Regions from separate parts of the Bacillus sp. OTU2372 genome, predicted to be linked through region 4. Evidence: riboswitches for the same ligand, from Rfam matches in the RefSeq annotation. Region 4 holds a riboswitch; each other region holds the start of a gene.
What was found. A riboswitch is a leader RNA that binds a small molecule or an ion and turns the genes downstream of it on or off. The one in region 4 is predicted to bind S-adenosylmethionine.
Positions count from the first base shown of each region.

Region 1: linked by a shared signal. The riboswitch ahead of AAHB15_RS11870 (O-acetylhomoserine aminocarboxypropyltransferase/cysteine synthase family protein) and the one ahead of metK (methionine adenosyltransferase) in region 4 are both predicted to bind S-adenosylmethionine.
Region 2: linked by a shared signal. The riboswitch ahead of mmuP (S-methylmethionine permease) and the one ahead of metK (methionine adenosyltransferase) in region 4 are both predicted to bind S-adenosylmethionine.
Region 3: linked by a shared signal. The riboswitch ahead of AAHB15_RS12885 (methionine biosynthesis PLP-dependent protein) and the one ahead of metK (methionine adenosyltransferase) in region 4 are both predicted to bind S-adenosylmethionine.

Region 1 covers NZ_JASATK010000005.1:241,157-244,406, forward strand. The annotation lists gene AAHB15_RS11855 (thioredoxin family protein) at 1-166, shown strand, start outside; gene AAHB15_RS11860 (nuclease-related domain-containing protein) at 653-1,522, opposite strand; gene AAHB15_RS11865 (hypothetical protein) at 1,778-2,125, shown strand; SAM riboswitch class I at 2,191-2,291, shown strand; gene AAHB15_RS11870 (O-acetylhomoserine aminocarboxypropyltransferase/cysteine synthase family protein) at 2,359-3,250, shown strand, end outside.
Region 2 covers NZ_JASATK010000002.1:552,439-555,688, forward strand. The annotation lists gene mmuP (S-methylmethionine permease) at 1-1,105, opposite strand, end outside; SAM riboswitch class I at 1,188-1,291, opposite strand; gene AAHB15_RS07545 (carbohydrate kinase family protein) at 1,377-2,345, opposite strand; gene AAHB15_RS07550 (glycoside hydrolase family 32 protein) at 2,367-3,250, opposite strand, start outside.
Region 3 covers NZ_JASATK010000006.1:206,167-209,416, forward strand. The annotation lists gene AAHB15_RS12880 (asparagine synthase-related protein) at 1-1,294, opposite strand, end outside; SAM riboswitch class I at 1,684-1,797, shown strand; gene AAHB15_RS12885 (methionine biosynthesis PLP-dependent protein) at 1,933-3,045, shown strand; gene metC (cystathionine beta-lyase) at 3,045-3,250, shown strand, end outside.
Region 4 covers NZ_JASATK010000007.1:224,973-228,222, forward strand. The annotation lists gene metK (methionine adenosyltransferase) at 179-1,378, opposite strand; SAM riboswitch class I at 1,686-1,823, opposite strand; gene pckA (phosphoenolpyruvate carboxykinase (ATP)) at 2,087-3,250, shown strand, end outside.

The DNA of each region.
Region 1 (3,250 bases), on a different contig from region 4:
AATGGGAAAAATGAACCTGAATTTTTATCCGGATTTGGCTAAGAATTTTGCAATTGAGAGTGTACCAAGCCTGTTGATTATTCGTAATGGTGAGGTCCAGGAAACGATTTATGCGTTTCATTCTGTTCCATTTTTGCTTGAAAAAATTAAATCTTATCTAGGGTGAGCAGATGCGGGGAGCGCATCTGCTTTTTCTATGAGGCTGTGGGCGAAGAAGGAACATAATTTTCCCCCAACTGGTAACAAAGGGTTGGGCACGGTCAAAATAAAAAGGAATTGTGCCCATCACGGTGAAGCGGAAACGGTCAAAATAAAAAGGAATTGTGCCCATCACGGGTAAAACGGAAGCCGTAATAGTCAAAATAAAAAGGAATTGTACCCATCACGGGTAAAACGGAAGCCGTAATAGTCAAAATAAAAAGGAATTGTGCCCATCACGGGTAAAACGGAAGCCGTAACGGTCAAAATAAAAAGGAATTGTGCCCATCACGGTAAAGTGGAAGTGGTAACGGTCAAAATAAAAAGGGATTGTGCCCATCACGGGTAAACAGAAAAAGGCAACCGTCCAAATAAAAAATAATTGTCCCATTAAATGAATTAAGAGCTATCTTTTCTAACAAAAACTCGCGACAGTAAACATACATACCTCTGGCTATTCGTAAAAGAGCCCCTTTGTCTTTCCATTACAGATCAAGTTTTGTTTTAGAACCCTCCGAATAGTTTTTTTTGAATCAATACTCTCACACCATTCAAAAACTAAGTTAGTTGTAATTTTCTCATTAGGATAAAGCAACTTTATTTCCCCTACAGCTCTTAAAACCGCAGAGTCAAGCCCCTCACAATGCCCACATACCTGACACTGCACATGTCTATCAAAACTAGAAACATCAAAAGAATGACAAACAGCACAAATAATCCCTTTCTTTAACATATCAATTGAATACTTTGAGTACTTTTCATAGGGGGACTCCGTCTGGTGCATAGATACTAATTGCTCAGCTAGACGTTTATGGCGTCCATTTAAAGTGGATGATTTCCTATTTAATTTACACATAAAATCAGGCAGCTGATTTGGATAGATTATGGGTTTATTCATAGGGGATTGATATAAGTGGAATTTAGGGTTAATAAAAATTACATATGCCTCAATAGTCATGTGATACCCAAGGCCTTGAAGTAGCTGCCTGAGCAGAGATTCACACCGTTCTAATTGTAGCAGAGGATTCTTAATTTCCTTTTTGATAGCGAGAGAATAAAACCTGCCATTTTCATAATTAAAATCACCTTCATAATTTTTTACCTCGAATAGGTGAATGGGGTCTTGTCTAATCATCAACGTATCAATTTGAAACTTGTTATTGTTTGACTCCAGCAATAAGTCATGTAAGAGGTAACTTGGAGGTTCGAGCTTCCCCGTTAACAAATCAAACATTTTTTCACCCTCATAACCTTTAGCTTTATTATGAAGATATTTTTTTTCCTTTTCTTCTAATTCTGTTCTAGCGTCTAATAGCTTTAATATTCTTAATTCAAGTGGTTCTGGGCGATCCTATAAAATCATACTCCACATCCTTTCTAGTATCACCTTCATTTTAACCAGAATCCCAAGTCAAAGATTTGACTATTTTTTAACACTTTCGAAGACTCGACATATTTCTCGGGAAATCGTCTTAAATAGCCCATTTCATCAGAGAATTGTCGAGCGATAATCAAAGGAATACCGCCTTCCATGCTGAATAAGTAAACTAATACGTGCGCAAAGACCGGAGTGGTAGAAATGAACGAACTGGCAGAAAAATTCTTAGGAAAATTCACCTTACAGGGGCATATCCTAAGCTTAATCAGACATACCGATATAAAAGTAAAATTTTGTTGTGAAGAGGGAACTGCTACAATCGAAATCAAAAATGGAAAAATATCATTACTAAACAATCTGGATTCAATATGGTACGAGATTAAGGGAGACTCCAACGCAATGAAACAGCTTTTCGAAGGAACCGAAACACTGCGAACACTCGAAAAGAAAGGACAGCTAACCGTATCCGCCCCCCTAAGAACAACGCTGCTCCTAGAATCCATCTTCTTTTTAACAAAAGCACATGAAAATCTTGCTAAAGTCATATAATCCTATATGTTGACTCGGAATTAAATTTCTAGTAATCTATATTTAACAACAATTGATAGCGCATATTCTTATCTAGAGTGGTGGAGGGACTGGCCCTTTGAAGCCCGGCAACCGGTTATAAAACACGGTGCCAATTCCAGAGAGCAGCTTGCTCAAAAGATGAGAAGAGTTAACCCCCTCTTCTAGGAAGCGGGGTTTTTTCATTTTTTTGATAAAAAGGAGGAACAGGAAAAATGGCGGAAAATCAAAAAAAGTACCGTTTTGAAACACTAAGTGTTCATGGAGGCTTGTCACCAGATCCTGTAACAGGAGCACGCGCTGTCCCAATCTATCAAAACAATGCCTATCAATTCAAAAATACAGAACATGCAGCCAACCTGTTTAGTCTAGTAGAACCAGGGTACATATACACAAGAATTCACAACCCAACGACAACTGTTTTTGAAGACCGCGTCGCACTATTAGAAGGAGGAGTAGGAGCACTCGCCGTTGCCAGCGGCATGGCTGCCATTACACTCGCGATCTTAAATATCGCCGAAGCAGGCGATGAAATCGTCGCTGCTTCCAATCTTTACGGCGGAACCTATAATTTATTAGCGGTTACCTTGCCTAAATACGGAATCAATGTAAAATTTGTCGATGCAGAAAATCCGGAAAACTTCCGCAACGCAATCACTGAAAAAACAAAAGCCGTCTTCGCAGAAACCATCGGTAATCCAAGTTTACGAGTACTTGATATTGAAAAAGTGGCCGACATTGCCCATGCAGCAGGGGTCCCCTTAATTATTGATAATACCTTTGCCACACCATATCTCTGCCGGCCAATCGAACATGGTGCCGATATTGTCGTTCACTCGGCAACTAAATGGTTATTAGGCAACGGAACCACAACTGGCGGCATTATTGTCGATGGCGGTAAGTTTGATTGGAATTCTCCAAGATTCCCAGGCTTCACCACCCCGGATGACAGCTATCATGGCCTTGTCTATGCAGAAGCCTTAGGGGCAATTGCCTATATCATAAAAGCGCGCGTCCAATTATTACGTGATCTCGGACCTGCACTAAGTCCGCAAAATGCCTTCCTGTTTACATTAGGGCTAGAAACGCTTCATGTGCGGATGAAGG
Region 2 (3,250 bases), on a different contig from region 4:
CCGAAATGGACACAAGTACGATATAAACCGTATCTGGTGCAACAATACTGGAGAGTAGTGCCAAAGCCCCTCCCACCATGCTAAAGATGACCGCATTGATTGGGACCCCTTTTGTTGTCATTTTTCCAAAGATCGGTGAGATTGTCTTCTTATCCGCAAGTGACCAAAGCATTCTCGAAGAGGCATAGAGCCCTGAGTTAGCTGCTGATAGAATGGCCGTAAGGATAACAAAGTTCATAATGTCTGCAGCATATGGTACTCCAATTCTTTCTAATACTGCTACAAATGGACTCTCTAATACTCCTGCGTCAGACATAGGCAATAACGCTGATAAAATAACAATTGTTCCCACAAAAAAGATAATTAATCTCCACAAGGTGGTACGAATGGCCTTCGGTATTGTTTTTTCTGGGTTTTCTGTTTCCCCTGCTGCAATACCAATTAATTCCGTTCCTGAGAAAGCAAAATTAACCGCAAGCATGGTCATTAAAATGCCTGTAGCACCATGGGGAAATAAACCTGCGCTTGTAAAATTAGAAAAGAAGGGTTCTGAATTCGAATGAGTCATCGGAAGAATGCCTGCCAAAGCGGCAGCACCTAAAACAATAAATAGGATAATAGCAATTACCTTGATCGAAGAAAACCAAAATTCAGATTCAGCGAAAAACTTGACGGTCAGTACATTTAATACAAAAATCAAAATGGCAAAGAAAGCACTCCAGACCCAAACACCGATGAATGGAAACCACCTCTGCATCAGTAATCCTGCAGCTGTGAATTCAGAACCTAAAGCAACCGTCCAAGTCAGCCAATACAACCAGGCAACTGTATATCCCGTCCCGGGCCCGATATATTTAGCTGCATAGCTATGGAAGGCTCCCGTTTCTGGCATATGTACGGAGAGCTCCCCTAGACATAACATTACAAGGTAAACTACCAGGGCTCCAATCAGATAGGAAAGTATGGTACCAAACGGACCCGCTTGTTGAATGGTGTAACCCGTACTTAAAAATAGTCCAGTACCAATCACCCCTCCAAGCGACAGCATCACTAAATGACGTGTCTGCATTTTTCTTTGAAATACTTGCTTGTTTTTATTCTCCATTCCTACACTCCTTATGCTACTATCCAGAAAAAGCAAAAAACGCACTCGAAAAGAGTGCGCTGCTGACAAATAAAAACGGAAGCTCTCATCTATCAGGGTCTTCACCCGCAGGAATTAGCACAGTATCTTTGTAGACCTGTTGCTGAGGTTTCATCGGGCCAGTCCCTCCACCTCTCTGGATAAGAATATTTTTTTACAACCTTATCAATCTATGGAAATAATGTCAATCAATTTCTATACTTTTAACTAATATATTACGTTTTACTAAATCCTAATTTTGCAGTAATTGAATGATTTCCTCCTTTGTTGGAAGGGAGGAAATCGCCCCTTTTCCTGTGGTGGTAAGAGCTCCACTTGCATTGGCGTACGTAAGGATTTCTTGATGGTATTTATGAAGAACTTCTTCAAGATTTTGTTGTCTAACGTTTGTTTCTAAAAGCTTGTATAAAAAACCGCCAATGAAAGCATCTCCAGCTCCAGTGGTATCCTGCACATCAACTGCAAACCCGCTTGATTGAAATTGTTGGCCTTTTACATATAGTTCTGCACCTTGGGAACCTTTGGTGAAAATAACGGCTTTAACATCCCCAACAAATAACGATTGAATCGCTCGATCTACCTCATCAATTCCAGTAATGAATTCTAGCTCTTCATCTGATATTTTCACAAGGTGTGCATTTGGAATAAATTCTAAAATTGTATTTCTGCAAGCTTCAGGATGTTCCCATAGAGGCAGACGGACATTGGGGTCAAAACTGATTATACTGCCCTTATCCTTTGCTAAACGAATTGCCTTTACATGGGCCTGCTTCATCGGACTTTCCACTAAATCTACTGAACAGAAATGGAGAATATCACCCTCTTCAAACCAATTCTCCTCTATTTCACTTTCATGCAGCAACAGGTCCGCAGAAGGTTTGCGATAAAAAGAAAAGTCCCTCTCTCCATCAGCTCGTAATGATACGAAGGCAAGCCCTGTATTCGCCTCACTTGTTCTTGATATATTATCCGTCATCACCCCTGCCTGCTGAAGCTGCTCTAAAAGAAAATCACCAAACGCATCATTACCTAATTTGGTAATCATCGATGCCCTTCCTCCGTATTTCGCTACTGCGGCTGCGACATTTGCCGGTGCGCCACCAGGAGCCCGCTCAAACTCTACCACATCTTTTAGCGCTTTTCCCTTTTGAAGGGGAATAAAATCGATCAGTACCTCACCAATTGAATACATAGTTCTCATCATCTACACCTCATGCTCCTACTAAATGTCCCATTTGCTTGCTTGAAATAATGCCCTTCCGCCTTCTGCAAAAAAACGTACCTCCTTGCTATCCGCACCCGGGAAAATCCTGCTGGTAAATACCTCTTCACCATCATTTATAAAAATCTCAACAGAAGAGATATCCGCAAAAAGATGAAGCTTTATTTTAGATCCATCCACAGAGCATTTCCTCTCAGTTCCATACTGTTCTCCAACTGGTTCTCCTGAGAAAGTACGGTCTAATATGACCTTTTTCTGGAGCGCATCATATTTAAGAATTGTTTTTTCCTTTGTACCCGCTCTGAATTCAACACCGAATACCTCTGCATCAAAGTTCTCAAATTCACAGATCATCTCAAAAGAAGTCCCATTAAAATGCTCGTAAACCTTCTTCTCATCAAAGAGGACATCTTTTATTTTATGCTGCTGTTTACGAAGCCCCTGAAGCTCTTTAACTGGCTGCTGAATGAGCTTGCTTCCACGGATCGATAATTCTCTAGGCAGCGTCAAACAATGAGCCCAGCCATTTTTGTCTGTCGGGTAGTCCATTTCCGGAAGCCCCATCCAACCTACTAAAATCCTACGGCCATCTGGCTCCAACATCGTTTGTGGTGCATAAAAATCAAAACCTCTATCCAGTTCCTGAAAGGAGCCATGTGTCAGGGTTCGTGTTCTTACATCAAGTGGTTCGCCAAGAACATAACCAGATTGATAAATATTTTGAAACATATCGCCATTAGGGTTCAGCCCTTGAGGAGAAAAAATTAAGACACCTTGGTCCTGCAATTCAAAATAGTCCGGGCATTCCCACATATAGCCGAAACTTGACAGGCTGGTTCGCAATTCCCCTTCGAAATTCCAATTCTGCAAATCTAGAGAACGAT
Region 3 (3,250 bases), on a different contig from region 4:
CAACAGAGATGACTCTTGATTTCTTGACCCCGATATTCTTACTGTATAAATGTATTTCACGAAAACATCGTATTAAATGTAACCTTTTTAACAACATAACCTGATATTCCAGAGCTGGCCCCCAAGAAATAGTCCAGTTGCCCCTCTGTCCATTTAATAGGACCCCAACCCTATCTTGATTAGCTCTTTCATATATTCCCTTGAGCCAATAACTATTCTCAAAAAATTTATATGGTGATTCTAGTGTATTAAGCCAATCATCAATTACAGAAAATGAGCTAAGTCCTGCAAAATCTAAATACTCAGCATTTATGTTTCCTACATAGTCAACTGTTGATTGTATAACTGGCCTTTCGTTAGCAATCCGACTCTTTGGTGTCCAATCTTCAAACCCTTGTATTGGTACGTAACTATATGTATTCAATTGTTTATTTTGTTTCCTTAATTCGGTTGCTGCAATACTTGCAACTGAGCCTGAATCTAATCCACCACTTAAATGGGCACCTACGTTTTTATGAGTACGTAATCGTGCTTTTACAGCTTCCTGAAAAACTTCTTTAAAAGCCTCTTCATATTCAAAATTCGATTTTAGAATAAGTTTTTCACCATCAGGTAATTTACTATAGCGGGTGAGAGTTACCTTTCCTTCCACCAATTTTATAGAATGAGAGGGTGGTATTTGTTGTATGTTCTTATAAACTGTTGAAGATGCATCTAGAGAGTCAAACATACCTGGGTTAGCCAAAAACTCAGCAATCCATTGCTTGTTGAGACTATTTTCTACAAATGATAAGGCTAATATTGGACGAATGGCTGTACAGAAGATAAACATTTGGAGATTTTGATGAAAATAAAGTATTCTATTTCCAGAATAATCCCTTGCCCCAAATATCTCATGTTTTTTCTCGTCCCATATCATAAAGGCGAAATCCCCAACTAAATACTTAGGGGTTTCTTCTCCCCATTTATAATAAGAACGTAATATAAGTTCACTATCAGACATCGTTTTTCTGTCAGATATTTTGACTTGTAATCTTTCAAACAATTCTTCTCGATTATCAATAATCGCATCAGCCGTAATAGCTAACTTTCTTTGGTGATCATAATAAGGAAGTTTCTCACCTACAGACTCCGGTGTGATCCACTGTGCATGGCAGCCAAGGAAGACTTTGTCGTTATGCCAAGTTTGAATATCATCCGCCGGATATTTTTCTAATTCTTTCATCATCTGGCTTCCGTGCTCTAGATTGATCTGTTCATCGTTTAAATGATATATTCCGGCTATTGCGCTCATCTTTTCCTCCTGCCATACATTACATCAGTTTTGCCAATCTTTTAATTTAAACCTAAGTTCACTAAATAGAACACCAATTCCATAGTAAAATAAAAGAAATTTCTTTTAATTCAATTTCCCGAAACTATGGTATAATTTTATCAGCTTTATGTATCTAATCTATTAAATTGATATTCCATAATACCTATTTTAGTTCTTTATTAAGAACAATTTATATCACTATCATAAATCCATAAACTACCACTGTCAACAACTTTTCCATTAACTATTTATATATTTTTTAAAAAGATTTTTCGCCCAGTTTCTTCATTGATATAGTTATTACTAAAAAACAAATTGACATAACACGAAATTTGTAGTAAATTTTATAAATAATCTAAATAATTGTTTTCTTATCAAGAGAGGTTGAGGGAAGGGCCCTGCGACACCTCAGCAACCTTCAATGTCTATTCTCATTGAAAAGGTGCTAAGTCCTGCAAATTTACTAATTTGCAAGATAAGAAGAATGACAGGTGCGTTGTGCATACAAAAGTCTTCTTCTTATAAGGAGACTTTTTTTATTTATTAAAATGCTTTATCACTCAATCGCGTTAATGTGGAACATTATAAACATTTATTTATTACAAGGAGTGTGCGTTATGTACAAAATTGATACGAAACTAGCCCAAATTGGTAACCGCAGTGAAACAACAACTGGAACCGTCAATCCGCCTGTATATTTTTCAACAGCCTTCCGTCATGAAGGAATCGGGCAATCTACTGGATTTGACTATACACGAACAGGGAACCCAACACGCCAGCTCCTTGAAAAAACCATCGCTGATTTAGAAGGTGCGGATCAAGGATTTGCATGCAGCTCTGGTATGGCTGCCATTCAACTAATCCTTGCTTTATTTGAATCTGGGGACGAATGGATTGTTAGTGAAGATTTATATGGTGGTACTTACCGCCTATTAGAAAAGGGCTATAAAAAATGGGGCTTAACCACTCAATATGTGAATACCTGTTGTCCGGAAGAAGTTGAAAAGAAAATCACAGCACAAACAAAGGCGATTTTCCTAGAAACACCAACCAATCCGCTTATGCAGGAATCGGATATTGCAGCGATTTCAAAGATTGCTAAACAACATGGCCTATTATTAATCGTGGACAATACGTTCTATACCCCACTTTTACAACAGCCAATCAGCCTTGGTGCGGATATCGTCATCCATAGTGCAACGAAATACCTTGGTGGTCATAATGACGTTCTTGCTGGACTTGTTGTGGCAAAAGGAAAGGAACTTTGTGAAGGATTAGCTTTCCACCATAATGGTGCCGGAGCCGTGTTAAGTCCATTTGATTCTTGGTTATTAATGCGCGGAATGAAGACATTGTCACTAAGAATGGAACGGCATGAAAAGAATGCAAAGGCCATCGTAGAATTCTTTTCACAACATGATGCTGTAACAGATGTTCTCTACCCAGGACGCGGCGGAATGGTTTCCTTTAGAATTAAGGACGAAGCATGGGTGAATCCATTTTTACAGAATTTAAATTTAATCAGTTTTGCAGAAAGTTTAGGTGGAACGGAAAGCTTCATTACTTATCCAGCAACGCAAACACATATGGATATCCCAGAAGAGATTCGCATTCAAGCGGGCGTTTGCAATCGTTTATTACGTTTCTCGGTTGGAATTGAAGATTCACAAGATATTATTGAGGATTTACAGAACGCTTTTGCTAAGGTTCAGGAAGGGGTAATTGCATAATGGCACACGAAGAATATAGTTTTGAAACCAGACTGCTTCATAACAAACATAAAATTGATCCAGTAACGGGGGCGGTTAGTGTTCCCATTCAGCATGCATCTACCTTCCACCAAGCTGATTTCGATCAGTTCGGCAAGTACGATTATGGCCGCAGCTTAAATCCGACTCGTGAAGCACTTGAAGATGTGATCGCGGAACTTGAGGG
Region 4 (3,250 bases):
GCGTCCAGTGACTGCGGACAAATCCGCAATCACCAAAGTTTATCATGTTTATCCTTTATCGCCAAGATATCCTTCATTTTTCACTTCTTTGTACCTACCTAAACATAGTTACAAAATCAATTTAAATGACGATGAAACGAAAAAGGGAGTTACATTCTAGATGCAACTCCCTGCTTACTTATAGATTTGCTTGCTCTCTTAACGCATCTGCTTTGTCAGTGCGCTCCCAAGGAAGATCAATATCTGTCCGACCAAAGTGGCCGTAAGCAGCTGTTTTCTTGTAGATTGGGCGGCGAAGGTCAAGCATCTTAATGATACCAGCTGGACGAAGATCAAAGTTTTGTTCTACTAACGTAACTAATTGCTCTTCATTAACTTTGCCTGTTCCAAACGTATCAACTGAAATGGAAACAGGTCTTGCTACACCAATTGCATATGCTAGCTGAACTTCTACCTTATCTGCCAATCCTGCAGCCACAATATTTTTGGCAACATAACGAGCAGCATATGCCGCTGAACGGTCAACCTTTGTTGGATCTTTACCAGAGAATGCACCGCCGCCATGGCGAGCATAACCGCCGTAAGTATCCACAATGATTTTACGGCCTGTTAAACCTGCATCACCTTGCGGCCCGCCGATAACAAAACGGCCAGTTGGGTTAATAAAATATTTAGTGTTTTCATCAATCAGTTCTTTTGGAACAACAGGATTGATAACATATTCCTTCACGTTACGCTGAATTTGCTCCAATGAAATTTCTGGGTGGTGCTGCGTTGAAATGACAATCGTATCAATTCGAACAGGTTTATCGTTCTCATCGTATTCAACGGTTACTTGTGTTTTTCCATCCGGACGCAAATAAGGCAGTAAGTCCTCTTTCCGTACTTCCGTCAATCGGCGTGCAAGTTTATGCGCAAGTGAAATCGGAAGAGGCATAAGCTCTTTTGTTTCATTACACGCAAAACCAAACATTAAACCTTGGTCCCCTGCACCGATTGCTTCAATTTGCTCCTCTGACATTTGACCTTCACGAGCTTCAAGGGCTTGGTTAACGCCCATCGCAATATCAGGAGATTGTTCATCAATAGAAGTTAAAACCGCACAAGTTTCGGAGTCAAAACCATATTTTGCACGATTATAACCGATCCCTTTGATTGTTTCACGAACGATTTTAGGAATATCTACATAAGTGGATGTCGTGATTTCTCCTGCTACTAGAACTAATCCTGTTGTTACTGAAGTTTCAGCGGCAACTCGAGCATTAGCATCTTTAGCTAAAATTGCATCTAAAATGGAATCAGAAATTTGGTCACAAATCTTGTCAGGATGACCTTCGGTTACTGATTCAGAAGTAAACAAACGACGTTTTGTTGACATCTGAATTCCTCCTTATTATGGAATAAAGTGAGGTTAGCTGTATGGGTTTTATGTATACCTGCCTTTTAACCTCGAATTGATACGGAACTCATTCCCTTAGTAGTATGAAATAAACATGGGATTATTATTATAGAAATGTAAAAGTGCCTTGGTGCTTGAACCAGACTATTTTCTCATTTCGGATAATGCCCTGGCAGTTTATACGATGGAATAAAAAGTACATTTATGTAGCAAGCACGTAAAAACAACAAAAAACCTTTCCATCTAATGAGGAAAGGTTGATAGCAAAAGTTCTGCGTGCCTTTCACTCTTATCGTTCAAGGTCAAGCCTTGCTTCAGGTTTAGCACCTTTGCCCGAAATAGGGGATTCAACTAAAATCCGTTTTTTCGTTTGCAGGTTGCTGGGTTTCATAGGGCCTGTCCCTCCACCAGCTCGGGATAAGAGAGTATCCGTTCAAGGGTAAATCATAACCTACTATTTCAAACAATGTCAATGAATTTTTATCAAATTTTTCCTTAAAAGAGTAAACTGTTACTTTAGATCATTTTATTACTTCCTCTTATTATTAATCATTAATCCAGGACTATTTTCTTATCACAAGAATAAACTCTTAAATATTCACATAATTTTATATATTAGTATAGACTATTATAATAAATGTGTTATACTATTGAACAAATAATCAATGTAAAGGAAGGTTTCAGTCAATGAATTCTGTTCATATTCCAACCGAATTAAAGCACTTGTTACAAGAAAGTCATGTCCAGGTTCAACTATCCGTTCCCCAATTAGTCGAAAAGGTTTTAAGAAGAAATGAAGGAACTCTAACTTCCACCGGCGCTATCAGTGTTTCCACAGGTAAATATACCGGACGCTCGCCACAGGATAAATTTATTGTTATGGAAGAGTCTACTAAGTCAAAAGTTGCGTGGGGCTCAACAAACCAGCCAATCTCAGAGAAAGCTTTTACGAAACTTTATCATAAAATGCTTGATTACTTAAGACAACAAAATGAGATTTTTGTTTTCAAGGGCTTTGCCGGAGCAGATAAAAAGTCCCAACTGCCCATTCAAGTAATCAATGAACTTGCATGGCAAAATCTATTTGCACATCAGTTATTTATCCGCCCAACAGAAGAAGAATTGCTGACACATGATGCCGGGTTTACGGTCATTTCCGCACCCAATTTTAAAGCGGACCCAGTGATTGATGGAACAAATTCTGAAACCTTTATTATCATCTCTTTTGAACAAAGAACTGTATTAATTGGCGGCACAGAATACGCCGGGGAAATGAAAAAGTCCATCTTTTCTGTCATGAATTATTTGCTTCCGGAAAATAATATTTTCTCCATGCATTGTTCAGCTAACGTTGGAATTGAGGGCGATGTGGCTTTATTCTTTGGATTGTCTGGAACAGGAAAGACCACTCTTTCAGCAGATCCAAATCGCCGCTTAATTGGGGATGATGAACACGGCTGGTCATCTAATGGGGTCTTTAATATTGAAGGCGGCTGTTATGCCAAGTGCATTAATCTTTCCCATGAAAAAGAGCCGCAAATTTTTGATGCAATTCGGTTTGGTACCGTTCTAGAAAACGTAGTCCTCAATTTGGAGTCAAGGATTCCTGATTATGATGACGGCACCCTAACGGAAAATACGAGGGCTGCCTATCCGATGGAGGCCATTGATAATATTATCCAGCCAAGTATTGCTGGTCACCCTAATACGATTGTCTTTTTAACAGCAGATGCCTTCGGAGTGTTGCCTCCGATTGCTAAGTTAACAAAGGAACAGGCTATGTATCACTTTTTGAGCGGCTATACTTCTAAGCTTGCCGGAACGGAACGCGGAGTTACCTCTCCAGAAGCC